2 regions of the Mesorhizobium sp. CA13 genome follow, and region 1 is predicted to be linked to the other one. Evidence: predicted binding sites of a transcription regulator. Region 1 holds the regulator's gene; the other holds the start of a gene.
The links. The regulator LexA, encoded in region 1, represses DNA repair genes until DNA is damaged. The targets are predictions, from matches to a motif close to TGTTCNNNNTGTGTTCNG.
Positions count from the first base shown of each region.

Region 1 (7,390 bases):
ATGCCGGCTGGTCGGATCGCAAAGCCGACAAAGCGCGGACCCCGCCGCCGCAACGGACCTGGCCCGGCTTCCTGACGCGAAAATTGCTGCTGGCGACAGGTGGGCTGGCGATGACCTCGATCATCGCGGGAAGCGCCACGGCGCTTTTCGCCATCTGGCATTTCCAGCGCGTGTCGCCACTCAGCCTGTTCGCCAATCTTGCAGTCATGCCGATCGTTTCCGTCGTGATGTTCCTTGCGGTTGCCAGTGCGCTGCTGATGCCGTTCGGGTTCGATGGACCATCGCTTTATCTGATGGGCAAGGGACTGACCGCGATGATCGCCATATCCGGATGGATCTCGCAACGCTCGCCGGTCGACGCGGTCGGGTTGATTTCGCAGCAATCCGTTCTTCTGGTCGCGATCGCCCTGGTCATCGCGACGATGGCCACGACATGGCTGCGGCTGGCGGCACTTCCCTTCGCGCTCGCCGGCCTGTTGACCGTCGCGGATACGCGCACGCCGGACGTGCTGATTTCGGAGGATGCCCGCCTGGTGGCGCTGCCGATCGGCGGCGGCGAGCTCGCGATCAACCGGGCGCGCCCGAACGAATTCACGGTCGACAACTGGAAACGCGCGCTGAAATCCGAAACCATCGTTGGGCCGGAGCTGTTCGACAGCGGCGACCGACAGTTCGACATCTTCGATCCCGCGCAACTTCCCGCCGGAGCGCCTTTCTATTGCTTCACCGGCCTGTGCATGGCCCGGCATCCCTCCGGGGCGATCATCGCGCAGGTGGAGGATCGCAAGGATGCCTGGAGGGCCTGCGCCTATGCGGATCTGATAGTCATCGACGATCCCGGGGGCTACGACCCCTGCCACAATCCGCTGGTCCTCGTCATCACCAAGCGGCAGCTCGCTCGGAACGGAAGTGCCGCCGTCTTCTTCGACCAGCAATCGGCGACGGAACCGGCCCAGGTCAGCTTTGCCGTCGACAGGCCATATCGGCCCTGGCACGAACAGCGAAAATTCTCGCGCGAGGCACGGGGACTGCCTCCCTACCGCAAACCCGAAAAGCCCAACGCCGAACCCGCTCAGTAGCGCCTGATCAGTCCGACCAGCTTGCCTTGCACCTTGACCCTGTCCGGTCCGAAAATACGTGTTTCATAAGCCGGATTGGCGGCCTCGAGCGCAATCGAGGCGCCCTTGCGACGGAAGCGCTTCAGCGTCGCTTCCTCCTCGTCGACCAGGGCCACGACAATCTCGCCGGGACTTGCGGTGTCGGCGTTGCGGATGATGACCGTATCGCCGTCGAAGATGCCGGCCTCGATCATCGAATCGCCCTTGACCTCCAGCGCATAATGCTCGCCGCCCATGATCATGTCCGGCGGCACCGAGATGGAATGCGTCTGATGCTGGATAGCGTCGATCGGCACGCCGGCCGCGATACGGCCCATGACCGGGATCGAAACCGCTGAAACCACGTCGTCGTCATTGCCAGCGGCGGGCAGGCGCGAGGGCGCCGCCGGCTTGATCTGCCTGTTAAGGCCGCCCTGTCCGAGGCTGCCCTGGATGACGCTCGGGGAGAACTTCTTTGCCGCGTTAAGACCCGGCGCGATCGAATCCGGCAGGCGCAGCACCTCCAGCGCGCGGGCCCGGTTCGGCAGGCGGCGAATGAAGCCGCGCTCCTCCAACGCCGTGATCAGCCGATGAATTCCCGACTTAGAGGCGAGGTCCAGCGCTTCCTTCATCTCGTCGAAGGACGGCGGAATGCCGCTTTCCTTCAGCCGTTCATGGATGAACATCAAGAGTTCATGTTGCTTGCGCGTGAGCATGGCGGCCCCCAAAGGCATTGCACGAAGGGTCTGGAATCAGAATCAGAAAACAAACCCAGAACAAACACTATCTGTTCCAGTTGTGTTCCGCAACCATTTAAAGTTTAATGAATTCGTTAAGGCGGCGGAAACGAAAGGCCCTCCCGCAGCCAGCATCCTGCCAGCGCCGTCTGTCGTCAATGCGCTCTCAGCCTCTTTGAAACTATTTTGGTTAATGGCCTGTGGCCCGGCCGATCTCCACTGTTGGTACAAGCCTGCAAACTGTGTGACCGGCAGGTGCCGGCTGCCTTTTGGGGCGGATCAAAATCTCCGCGGCTCGTGAACGAAACGAAACCAAAATGCCAACTTCCTGCCGGAAAGCGGCCAGGCATCACCGAATGCGACGGGCTGCGTTCGTTCGCTCCTTGCTTCCGGCTCGCTTGACTAAACCGTATAACAATGTACGGTTTTCGAAGAGGGACACCAATGACCACGCCGAAGCAGGCCGCGCGACGTGAACGGATAGAGGAGGCCGCCTATGCGGTGCTCCGGGAAACCGGCTACAAAAGCGCCTCCCTGCTTGCCATCGCCAAGCGGGCATCGGCCTCGAACGAAACCCTCTACAACTGGTACGGCAACAAGCAGGTCCTGTTTCGATCCCTGATCGAAGCCAATGCGGGAGAAGCAAGGAAGCTGCTGGAGGACGCCCTTCGCCAGGCGCGCGATCCGCTCGAAACCCTGAACTTGCTCGGGCCAGTCCTGCTGACCCTTGTGACGGGCGACAAGGCGGTGGCGCTCAATCGCGCCGCAGCCGGCGACGTCAACGATACAGGCACGCTTGGCCAGTCGATCGCGCAATTCGGCCGCAATACCATAATGCCGCTTGTTGGCGACCTGCTTCGAACCGCAAGTCGGGCCGGCCTGATCGCCTGTGACGATCCTGCCGAAGCCGCCGACATCTACGTCCGGCTTTTGATCGGCGATCTCCAGGTTCGCCGGATCGTCGGGGTGCTCGAGGAGTTGCCTCGGCCGGAAATCGAGCAAAGATCGAACCGGGCGTTCACCCTGTTTTTGCGCCTCTATGCGGCCAGCCCTTGCCCCGGCGGCAAAACGGCCGGCCCGTTTCCGGGGCGCTCTTCTCACCGAGGAACATCGTGACCATGAGCAAAATTCCCGATCTCGCAGCGATCGAGGCAATGGACACCGCGGATCCGCTGCGTGCCATGCGTGACCGCTTCACCTTGCCTCAAGGGGTGATCTATCTCGACGGCAATTCGCTCGGCGCCGCTTCGCCCGCCGTGTTCGGCGAGCTGCAGAAGGCCGCCACGCAGGAGTGGGCGCAGGATCTCATCCGCGCCTGGAACACCGCCGGCTGGTTCGACATGCCGGTCGAACTCGGCGACCAGCTCGGGCGCCTGATCGGGGCCGCCGCCGGCCAGACGGTGGTCTGCGATACCACCTCGATCAACATCTACAAGGTGCTGCATGCGGCACTCGGGATGCGGCTGGACAGGTCGGTCATCGTCGCCGAGGGGGACAGCTTTCCGACCGATCTCTATATGGCCGAAGGCGTTGCCTCGACGCGGCCGAGCACGATGCTGCGTCTTGAGGGTGTCAATGCGCCGACCATAGAAGAACTGATCGATGAGCGCGTTGCGGTCATCCTGGTCAACCACGTCAACTACAAATCCGGGCAGCTGCGCGACATGGCCGCGCTGACGCGCAGGGCGCATGATGCCGGCGCGCTGATCGTCTGGGATCTCTGCCATACCGCCGGCGCCCTGCCGGTCGAGCTCGACCGTTCGAACGCAGATTTCGCCGTCGGCTGCACCTACAAATATCTCAATGGCGGCCCGGGTGCCCCGGCCTTCATCTACGCGGCCGAGCGCCACCATGGCGATGTCCGCCAGCCGCTCAGCGGCTGGTGGGGCCATGCGCGGCCTTTCGCCTTCGAACAGGGTTTTGCTGCCGGCACAGGTATCCACCGGTTTCTCTGCGGCACGCAGCCTGTGCTGTCGATGCGCGCGCTCAAAGGGGCGCTCGATGTCTGGAACGACGTCGACATGGCAGAAGTGCGCAGGAAAAGCATCGCATTGACCGATCTGTTCATCCAGCTCGTCGAGGCAAAATGCGGCGTCTACGGCCTCGAACTCGAAAGCCCGCGCGACGGCAATGAGCGCGGCAGCCAGGTGTCGTTCCTCCACCCGCATGGCTATCAGGTGATGCGGGCCCTGATCGAGCGCGGCGTGATCGGCGATTTCCGCGCGCCATCCACGATTCGCTTCGGCTTCACGCCGCTTTATGTCGGCTATGTCGATGTCTGGCAGGCGGTCGAGGTGCTGGAAGACATTTTGCGCACGGACGCCTGGCAGGAGGCGCGTTTCGCCGTCAAGGCGGCGGTGACTTAAGAGCCTGTCGCTCAGAAAAGCGCAGCGGTTTCGAGATAACGATATGCACTCAAAGCTGCGTCAGAGCCGGGTGCGGACCTTCCACAGCTCCGGGAACAACTCGACCTCCAGCATCTTCTTCAGATAGGACGCGCCCGATGTGCCGCCGGTGCCGCGCTTCATGCCGATGATGCGCTCGACCGTGGTGACGTGGTTGAAGCGCCATCGGCGGAAATAATCCTCGAAGTCGACCAACTTCTCGGCGAGTTCGTAGAACATCCAGTAGCGCTGCGGGTCGCGATAGATGGTCTGCCAGGCGACCAGGACCTCTTCGTTCTCGGTCCGCGTTTCGCGCCAGTCCGTTCGCCTTGCGTCGGCGCCGATGTCGAAGCCGTTGCGGGCGAGCAGCAGCAGCGCCTCGTCGTAGAGCGACGGCTGCGCCAGGATCGCCTCCAGTTTCTCGCTGAGGTCCGGCCGATGCTTGTGCGGCCCGAGCATTGCGAGGTTGCGGTTGCCGGCCATGAATTCGATGGCGCGGTATTGCCAGGACTGGAAGCCCGAGGACTGGCCGAGCGCATCGCGGAATTCGGTGTATTCACTGGGCGTCATCGTGCGCAGCACGTCCCAGGCATTGTTGAGCTGCTCGAAGATGCGCGCGACGCGCGAAAGCATCTTGAAGCTCGGTTCGAGACGGTCGGCGCGGATGGAGCGGATTGCGGCGCCGATTTCGTGCAGCGCGAGCTTCATCCAGAGTTCCGATGTCTGGTGCTGGATGATGAACAGCATCTCGTCATGGGCTGACGAAAGCGGCTGCTGCGCCTCGAGCACCTTTTCCAGATGCAGATAGTCGCCGTAGGACATGCGCTCCTTGAACGACATTTCCGCGCCCTCGGTGGAAGGGTCGTAGGGCTTGCTCAATTGATCTTCTCCGCGCGCAGCCGGAAGCGCTGGATCTTGCCGGTCTGCGTCTTGGGCAAAGCGGCGATGAATTTTACCGAGCGCGGGTATTTGTAGGGCGCGATCGTCGCCTTGACATGGTCCTGCAGGCGCTTGACGGTCATTGCGTCCGGCGCCACGCCTTGTACGAGCACCACATGCGCCTCGACGATCTGGCCGCGCTCTGCATCCTCGGCTCCGACCACCGCGCATTCGGCGACATCGGCATGCGCTAGCAGCGCCGCTTCGACCTCGGGGCCGGCGATGTTGTAGCCGGCACTGACGATCATGTCGTCGGAGCGCGCGGCGAAGTGGAAGAAACCGTCCTCGTCCTGCCAGAACGTGTCGCCTGTGAGGTTCCACCCGTCGCGGACATAGTCGCTCTGCCTGGCATCGGCCATGTAGCGGCAGCCGGTCGGTCCCCGCACCGCGAGCCTGCCTGCGGTGCCGCGCGGCACTTCACGCATTTCCTCGTCGACGATGCGCGCCTGATAGCCGCCAACGGCCTTGCCGGTGGAAGCGGGCTTCATGTCGTCAAAGCGGTTGGAGATGAAAATATGCAGCATTTCCGTGGCGCCGATGCCGTCGAGGATCGGCTTGCCGGTCTTCTCAGTCCATTCCTCGAAGACCGGCGCGGGCAAGGTCTCGCCGGCTGAAACCGCGACCCGCAGCGACGATAAATCGGCCCCTTCGTCCATGGCCTTGAGCATTGCGCGATAGGCGGTGGGCGCGGTGAAGGAGATTGTCGCTTTGTAGCTTTCGATGATGTGGACCATGTTGGGCGGCGTGGCCTGTTCCAGCAGCGTCGCCGCGGCGCCGAAACGCAGCGGGAAGATGGCGAGCCCGCCAAGGCCGAAGGTGAAGGCCAGCGGCGGCGAGCCAACGAAGATGTCGTCCGGCGTCACCTGCAGGATCTCGCGGGCGTAGGCGTCGGCGATGATCAGGAGGTCGCGGTGAAAATGCATCGTCGCCTTCGGCACGCCCGTCGTGCCCGAGGTGAAGCCGAGCAGGGCGACGTCGTCGCGCCCGGTCTGCACCGCGGCAAATGTCACGGGTTTGTCGAGGGCTGCGCGATCGAGTTCGGCATCGTGGTTGGCAGTACCGTCGAAACCGATGACCTGCTTGAGGAACGCGCTGTCCTTGGCGCAGGCGGTCATCTCGTCCATCAGCCTGGTGTCGCACAGCGCTGTGGTGATTTCGGCCTTGTCGACGATCTTGGCCAGTTCGCCGGCGCGCAGCATCGGCATGGTGTTGACCACGACGGCGCCGACCTTGGTGGCGGCCAGCCAGCAGGCCACCATTGCGGGGTTGTTGGCCGAACGGATCAGCACCCGGTTGCCTGGCTTGACGCCGTAATTCTCGACCAGCGCATGCGCCAGCCTGTTCGTCCAGTCGGACAATTCCTTGTAGGTGCGGCGGCGGCCATTGCCGATCAGCGCGGTACGGTCGCCGAGGCCTTTCTCGACCAGCCTGTCGGTCAGTTCGACGCCGGCATTGAGCCGCTCGGGATAGTCGAAGCCGTCGAGCAGGAAGTCCGGCCACTGGTCGGGCGGCGGCAGGTTATCGCGCGTGAAGGTATCGATATGCGCTGATGGCCCAAGCATTTTCGGCTGCCCCTGTCTGCCTCACGCCCATCGCTGAACAAGGCACAGGATCGCACCAGTCGAAATTTGTTTCAAGCCTAAAATGTTTTGCTCCGGGAGCATTGACGTTGCCGCTGTCGATGGCCATTGCTAGCGCTGAAACGATGCCGTCCGGGGGAGGGTGCCGATGCTCGAACATCGCATTGCCGATTGGGACAATGCCTACGCCAATGGCGCCAACATCGCCGGCAGCGATCGCTGGCCGGCTGCATGGGTCGAACCAGCGCAGGCATTTCGCGATGCGCTTGCGGCAAAGGGCAGGGCTCAGCTCGATATCGCCTATGGCGACAGGCCGCGCAACCGGCTCGATCTCTTCCTTCCCGCCGCCATGCCCAAGGGGCTCGTCGTGTTCATTCATGGCGGCTACTGGCTGGAGTCCGACAAGGATACCTGGTCGCATCTCGCCAGGGGCTCGGTTGACAGCGGCTTTGCCGTGGCGATGCCGTCCTATACGCTCTGCCCCGACATACGCATCGCCGGCATCTCCCACGAGATCGGCGCGGCGATCGGCAAGGCGGCGGCGATGGTCGGGGGACCGCTTATGCTGACCGGGCATTCGGCCGGCGGCCATCTCGCCAGCCGCATGGCGACGACGTCAACGCCCCTGGCAGCCGACGTGGCAAGGCGCATAC
Region 1 is NZ_JAIUHS010000004.1:252,365-259,754, reverse strand. It holds gene LB566_RS12690 (ComEC/Rec2 family competence protein) at 1-1,079, shown strand, start outside; gene lexA (transcriptional repressor LexA) at 1,073-1,813, opposite strand; gene LB566_RS12680 (TetR/AcrR family transcriptional regulator) at 2,279-2,950, shown strand; gene kynU (kynureninase) at 2,953-4,200, shown strand; gene kynA (tryptophan 2,3-dioxygenase) at 4,261-5,097, opposite strand; gene LB566_RS12665 (AMP-binding protein) at 5,094-6,719, opposite strand; gene LB566_RS12660 (alpha/beta hydrolase) at 6,886-7,390, shown strand, end outside.

Region 2 (7,390 bases), on a different contig from region 1:
ACGTCGTGCTGCCCTTGTTGAGCAGCTTTTCCCAGCCGACCTTGCGGGCCCAGTCATCCAGCCTGCCCGCCTCGATCCCTTCGGCCCGGTAATCGTGGAAACGATATGGCACTGCATGGCCCTCCAGCCAGACGCGAGCCTTCCTGATCGTGTCGCAAGTGGTGATGCCGTACATGGTGATCGTCAAAACAGGCGCCTTTCGGACTTCGAATCTGGCGGCAGGTTAAGCAGCCCTCGCGCGCTTTGCCAGCGGCCGGCGGAATCATCGAGGGGTGAGTTTCTTCAATGGCGGTCGCCGATCCGTGAACGACGTGCATAGGGGATAGCGGCCAGGACATGATCCTGGCCGCCTAGGATGCGGAGAAACGTGCCGACAGCCGGAAAACCCGGCTCAATAATAGAAGCGCTCTTCGGCAATCTTGCCGTTCTTGACCGTGTACAGGCCAACCTCGTCCATGGTGACACGCTGGCCCGTGGCCTTGGGCGTTATGTCGAATGTGAAGCGCACGGCGAACTGGTCGCCATTGACGTAAGGGCCCTCGACGGAGCCGCCATGGACCTCGTTGTTTTCCTGCCACCACTGGCCCTTCTGCTTGACAGAATCCTTGCCACGGCAGACGGCCATCGGCCCCTCCATCGCTTCATAGCTGACGATGTCGTCGGCGTTATATTTCTCGGCAGCGCTTTCGTAGTCACCGCGCTTGAGAAGCGCCGTGAAATCCTTCGCAATTTCCGCGTTGGTCATGTGTTCCTCCTGTTCAGACGTCTTGCAAATAGGAAAAGCTCGTCGGCCTGCCATCATCGTTCCGCTTGATAGCTGACATGTCCTGTCAGGAGGATGGACCGCGCGGCGCATGTGGGACGGTTCCAGGCTCTCACATGGCGGGCAGTGCATCGTCCTGGCCGGTCAGCCGCCAACGTCCGGGCTGCTTGTAGACGCCCTTCCCGATGAGACTGTGGATCAGCACAAAATCCCGGACCGTCCAGCCGACCGGGTCGATCGACCGCTCGCGTATCCTGGGAACGCCCACTTCGTCACGAAGCAACGTAACATGCGGTTCGATGGACCTGGTGAGAAAGGGTTTCAACGGACTGTCCGAGATCACCGCCGTCAGATCACGCCAGAACTTTTGCAGCGACGGATTGCCATCGCTGCCGCGCAGGACCAGCGCACCACCGCCAAAGGCCGACAGGCGATCGAACGAGACCTCGAAGGGCTTCGCAACGATCATCGATCCGATATGACAGGCGGTCTCTACCAGTTCTTGCGGATACTCCTCATGGTCGCCGAAGCCGACAAGCGAGATGTGGATGTGATTTTCCGGAACCAGCCAGCCTTGCAATCCGAACTCACGGTTCAAGGCAAGGGCCTTTCGCGCGAGACGACCAGCAATCGCGCTGCCGACGAGGATGGCAAAGAACAGCCGGTGGAAATGCTTCCCGGCCTGCTCCCATCGAAAAAAGGCCTGGCCGTTCCTCGCGGTTCCGAATGCGGGTTGCCCACTCATACTGATCTCGTCCGCCAATTGACTCAGGTTGAGCATATTAGAACAAAACAAGAACAAACTCAAGCCCAAAAAAATGACGCAGGCATTGGGGCTCCCGCACCGCCGCATGCATCCAACCCCCAAGGAGTGCTTCCTTGCGGTAGGCCAATGGCCGACGACGCCGGCAGACATGGCGCCTGGATCACCACAAACGGGATAGACCTTTGACAGGAATCCGGTGAAAGTGCCGCGCCGAACCGGCAAGCCGCATTTTCGATGATCAGAGGACCGCACGCATGACGAACCCGATGCATCTGCCCGCCGAAGGCCTTTTTGTCGGGCGCGCCAGAAGCAGCGATGCCTCGCATCCCCTGGTGGTCACGGTGCGTGATGGCACCGTCTTCGATATCACGTCGAGCACGGCGCCGACCGTGCGTGATATCTGCGAGATGGCCGATCCGGCCGGTTATGTGCGCTCGGCCAGGGGCAAGCCGATCGGCTCGCTCGACGATATCGCGGCCAACAGTTTCGAGGCCGCGCGTGATCCGGCAAAGCCCTATCTCATCTCCCCGGTCGACCTGCAGGCAATCAAGGCCTCGGGCGTCACCTTCGTCGTCAGCCTGTTGGAACGCGTCATCGAGGAACAGGCGCGCGGTTCGGCGGAACGGGCCGATGCCATCCGCGCCGACATTGCCGGGCTGATCGGCCACGATCTGTCCAAGCTCAAGCCGGGGTCTCCCGAAGCGATGGAGATCAAGGCCAAGCTGATCTCGCGCGGCGCCTGGTCGCAATATCTGGAAGTGGGCATCGGTCCGGATGCCGAGATCTTTACCAAATGCCAGCCGATGGCCTCGGTCGGTTTCGGCGCCAATGTCGGCCTGCATCCCGTCTCGACCTGGAACAATCCGGAGCCGGAGATCGCCGTGATCGCCGGCAGCAGCGGCAAGATCGTCGGCGCCACCATCGGCAACGACGTCAATCTGCGCGACGTCGAAGGGCGCTCCGCGCTGCTCCTCGGCAAGGCCAAGGACAACAACGCCTCCGCCTCGCTCGGCCCCTTCATCCGCCTGTTCGACGGCACGTTCTCCATCGACGACGTGAAGAACGCGGTGGTGCGCCTCAAGGTCGAGGGTGAGGACGGGTTCGAGCTCGAGGGCGCAAGCTCGATGGCCGAGATCAGCCGCTCTCCCGAAGAGCTCGTCGCGGCCGCCATGGGCCCGCATCACCAATACCCCGACGGCCTGGCGCTCTATCTCGGCACCATGTTCGTGCCGTCGAAGGATCGCGGCGAGAAGGGCAAGGGGTTTACCCACAAGGTCGGCGACATCGTCACCATCTCGTCGGAGAAGTTCGGCGCGCTGGTCAACCGGGTGCGGTTGTCGCCGGACTGCCCGCACTGGACCTACGGCGCCAGCCATCTGATGCGCGATCTTGCCAGGGCCGGCCTCCTCTAGCTCCTCGCGTTGCCGGAGGCGGTCAACCACCGCTCCGGCGACCCTCGGGGCCGGTATCGCCTGCCGCGAAAAATCATTCGAACTGATGCAATCTGATGGGTCTCCTGATGGCGCCCCGTCAGGCGCTGACTACGACTGACAGGCGGAGGCTTGCCATTTGTCGAAAAAGAGGATGCTCTGATCATCCAACACGGCGTTGGCGAGGAGGACGCGATCTTGCCCGATCAAAGGGCGGTTTCAAACTGATCAATTTCAAACGGGAGGAAATCAAATGCTGACACGGCTAAGAGTGGTTCTATACGGCCTGCTGGTCGCGCTGACGGTCATTCCGGCGGCGGCGCAGGCCAAGACGTTCTACTGGATTTCACATGGCGGCCCGGCCGATCCGGTCTGGACCTACTTCCTTGCCGGCGCCAAGCAATGGGCCAAGGACACCGGCAACACCGTCAACACCTCGTTCCACAATGGCGACGTCGCCTCGCAGCAGGAGGCGGTGCGGGCCGCGATCTCGGCCAAGGCCGACGGGATCACCACCACCAGCCCCGATCCGGGCAGCCTTGTCGAGATCGTCAAGGAAGCCCGCGCGGCCAACATCCCGATCATCAACTTCAACACGCCCGATCCCAAGGCCAATTTCAACGCCTATGTCGGCGGCGACAACGTAACCTTCGGCAGGCACTGGGCGCAGTATCTGGTCGACAAGGGTCTGGTGAAGAAGGGCGACTTCGTCTGGATGCCGGTCGAGATTCCCGGCGCCACCTACGGCGTCCAGGAGGAGGAAGGCATCAAGAGCGTGTTCGAGCCGCTCGGCATCACCTATGAGGTGACCGAGGCGACGCTCGACCAGGCCGAAGTGATCAATCGCATGGTCGACTATCTCACCGCCAACAAGGCCAAGGTGAAGGCGATCATCGGCCTTGGCGACCTCGTCACCGGCTCGATCAAACGCGTGTTCGACCAGGTCGGCGTCAAGCCGGGCGAAATTCCGGTCGTCGGCTGGGGCAACTCGCTCGACACCACGCAGGAAGTGCTGAACGGCTATGTCAATGCCGGCCAGTGGCAGGACCCGCAGGCGACCAGCTATGTCGCGCTGTCGCTCGCCAACATGGCCGCGAGCGGCATTCCCCCGGGCTTCAACGTCATCACCGGCGCGCTCTATGAGAAAGACACCGCCGGGGTCTACGACAAGATCCTGTCCGGCAAATAGTCCCTGATCTCCAGCGCCGCACGTCACCGGCGTGCGGCGCCCTGCCCTTTTGCCGGTATCGAGCCGTTCGACGCGGCCCGACAGTCCGGCCCATTCCAACCAGTCGCGGGTTACACGTGGAAAATCGTTCGCTTGTCCAAGGTCTGATCGCGCGGCCGGAATTCGGCCCCTTCGTGCTGCTCGTCGTCGAGATCGCCGTCTTCTGGGGCTTCAACCACGACTTCCTGTCACCGCAGAATATCTCCAACACGCTGGCTTTCACCGTCGAGCTCGGACTGATCGCGCTGGCCATGACGTTGCTGATGACGTCGGGCGAATTCGACCTTTCCGTCGGCTCGCTGTTCGGCTTCTCGCCGGTGCTGATGTGGACGCTGTTCAACAGCGGTCTCACCTCGCTGGAGATCGGCTTCGTCGTCGCGCTGCTGGTCGCCGCCTTCATCGGGCTGGTCAATGGCTGGTTCGTCACGCAGCTCAAGATCCCGTCCTTCCTGGTCACGCTCGGCATGCTGCTGGTGGTGCGGGGCACCGCGCTGTTCGTCACCGACGGTTTTCCGCAGCGTACCTGGAGCGCCGAGGGCAGTTGGCTGGCGGAAGCGCTGGTCGGCGATTTCTTCATCGGCCCGTTCCGCATCTACATGTCGCTCTTCTGGTTCATCGCCGCGGCCATCGCGCTGGGCTACGTGCTGACGCAAAGCCGCACCGGCAACTGGATCCAGGCGGCCGGCGGCAACCCGAACGCTGCAAGGGCGCGCGGCGTCAACGTCAACGGCGTCAAGATCGGCCTGTTCGTGCTGTCCTCGGTCATGGCCTCGCTTGCCGGCGTCATATCCTCGCTGCGCACCTCGGCCGCCAACCCCAATAGCGGCACCGGCTACGAGCTCGAGGTCATCGCCATGGTGGTGATCGGCGGCACGGCGCTGACGGGCGGGCGCGGCACGATCATCGGCACCGTGCTCGGCATCCTGATCCTGCGCGTCATGCGCAACGGCATCGTGCTGATCGGCGTGCCGGGCCTTGCCTACAACATCTTCATCGGCGCGATCATCCTTGGCATGATGGCGCTTCATTCATGGCTGGAACGCCGGCATCAGGCAGGGACGTGAACCATGGCCGAGCCACTGATCCGCATGCAGAACATCCGCAAGTCCTACGGGCGCGTGCAGGCGCTGGTGGACGCCAATTTCCACGTCAACGAGCGCGAGATCGTCGGCCTGCTCGGCGACAACGGCGCCGGCAAGTCGACGCTGATCAAGGTGCTGTCGGGCGCGGTGCCGCTGACCAGCGGCGACATCTTCATCCGCGGCAAGAAGGTGAACCTGCGCAGCACCAGCGACGCCATCGCCAACGGCATAGAGACCATCTACCAGGACTCGGCGCTGGTCACCCAACTGTCGATCGCCCGCAATTTGTTTCTGGGACGTGAGCCGATCAAGCCGCCGCGCTTCCTCAACCGCATGGACCAGGAGGCGATGAACACGGTCGCGCGCGACCTGCTCAAGCAGGTCGGCATTTCCAAGAACATCCCGCCGACCACGCCGATCGGCTCGCTCTCCGGCGGCGAGCGCCAGGCGGTGGCGATCGCGCGCGCCATGCATTTCGACAGCGACCTCATCATCCTCGACGAACCGACCAACAATCTCGGCGTCGCCGAAACCCAGGGCGTGCTGAGCTTCGTGCGCAGCGCGCGCGATTCCGGCCATTCCTGCATCTTCATCGCGCACAACATCCACCATGTCTTCCAGGTGGTGGACCGCATCGTCGTCATGCGGCGCGGCAAGGTGGTGGCCGGGGACATCGACCCCAAGACGACCAGCGTGGCGGAGGTAGAACGCATCATCACCGGCATGTCGGACAAGGAAATCCGCGACGCCATCGCCGATGGCAAGGCGCCGCATTGAGGATGGACGCAAACCGTCCTGGCGAAGCAGCAGAGTGGGCATCCGGACGATGGGAGCGCTCAGGCCGCATCGCCCGCCTGGCGTGCCACCGCATCGGCGCATAGGTTGCGGCATGAAAGCCACCGTCTCCGACATCGCCAGGAGCTGCAAACTGTCGACCGCGACAGTCGACAGGGTGCTCAATAACCGCAAGGGGGTCAGCGCGGCCAACCGGCAGCGCGTCATGGAGGCCGCCAAGCAGCTCGGCTATTTGCCGGTCGCCGACCAGGTAACGCTCCCGTCCCGGCCGGCCAATCTGGAATTCTTCCTGCCGATCGGCAGCAACGCCTTCATGCAGGATCTGGCCAGGCATATCGAGGACTATGCCTCGCGCCTGCCGCTCGTTGCCTCCTGCCGGATCCACAACCTCGCCGGAATCTCGCCGAACGCCTTGCAGGCCGCCCTCGAAAACCTGTCGCTGAGAGCCAACGGCGTCGGCGTCATCGCCGTCGATCATCCCAGGACGCGCAACATCCTGCGCGACATCGTCGAGGCCGGCATCCGCCTGGTGACGCTGGTGTCCGATATTCCGGCGGCACCCCGCTCGGCCTATGTCGGCATCGACAACCGGGTGGCCGGACGGACCGCCGCACTCCTGATGGGGCGCTTTCTCGGCGACCGCGAGGGCCAGCTGGCGATGGTGGTCGGCTCGCGCTCCTATCGCGGCCATGAGGAACGCGAGATGGGTTTCCGCTCCGTGCTCGGCGAGGAGTTCCCCAACCTCAGCGTCAGCAGCGCCGTCGAGATCAACGACGAGCCCGATGCCAGCTATGCCGAAACCATGAAGGCGCTGCGCAACGAGCCGGAACTGCTCGGCATCTATTGCATTGGAGCTGGACGCTCCGGCGTTGCCAAAGCCATCCGGGAGGCCAGGCCCAACCGCAAGCCGGTATTCATCTGTCACGACCTGACGAGGGAAACGCGCGGCTATCTCGTCGACGATCTAGCCGACGTCGTCATCGACCAGAATGCCAGGCTGATCGCCGAGCAATCGGTCATCCGCCTGCTTGGCTCGATCGCATCATCGGCGCCCTACCTGACGCGGAAGTTCATCGAGCCGCGGCTGATCTTCCGGGAAAATGTCCCGGTGCAGTGACGCGGGCCGCAAGGTCTTCCGGTCACGGTGTTCGCGAGCGATACGGCGAATCTGCACAGCTGCTATGCACGATTCACGATTGCCGAATCATTGGGCAACTCATAGCTTCTGGTCGTCGGCCATCTACTCCTCCCAGATGCGATGCCGGCGCTGAGTGGGGTGCACCTCCTCCCGCACCACATTCGAAATCGAGCCCGCTGCCACCTCCT
Region 2 is NZ_JAIUHS010000001.1:855,798-863,187, forward strand. It holds gene LB566_RS04370 (ArsC family reductase) at 1-175, opposite strand, end outside; gene LB566_RS04375 (nuclear transport factor 2 family protein) at 392-745, opposite strand; gene LB566_RS04380 (2'-5' RNA ligase family protein) at 876-1,526, opposite strand; gene LB566_RS04385 (fumarylacetoacetate hydrolase family protein) at 1,784-2,941, shown strand; gene LB566_RS04390 (substrate-binding domain-containing protein) at 3,213-4,148, shown strand; gene LB566_RS04395 (ABC transporter permease) at 4,265-5,251, shown strand; gene LB566_RS04400 (ATP-binding cassette domain-containing protein) at 5,255-6,046, shown strand; gene LB566_RS04405 (LacI family DNA-binding transcriptional regulator) at 6,159-7,181, shown strand.
Region 2: LB566_RS04380 (2'-5' RNA ligase family protein) is a predicted target of LexA. The motif match lies at 1,547-1,564, and genes of this name have one in related genera.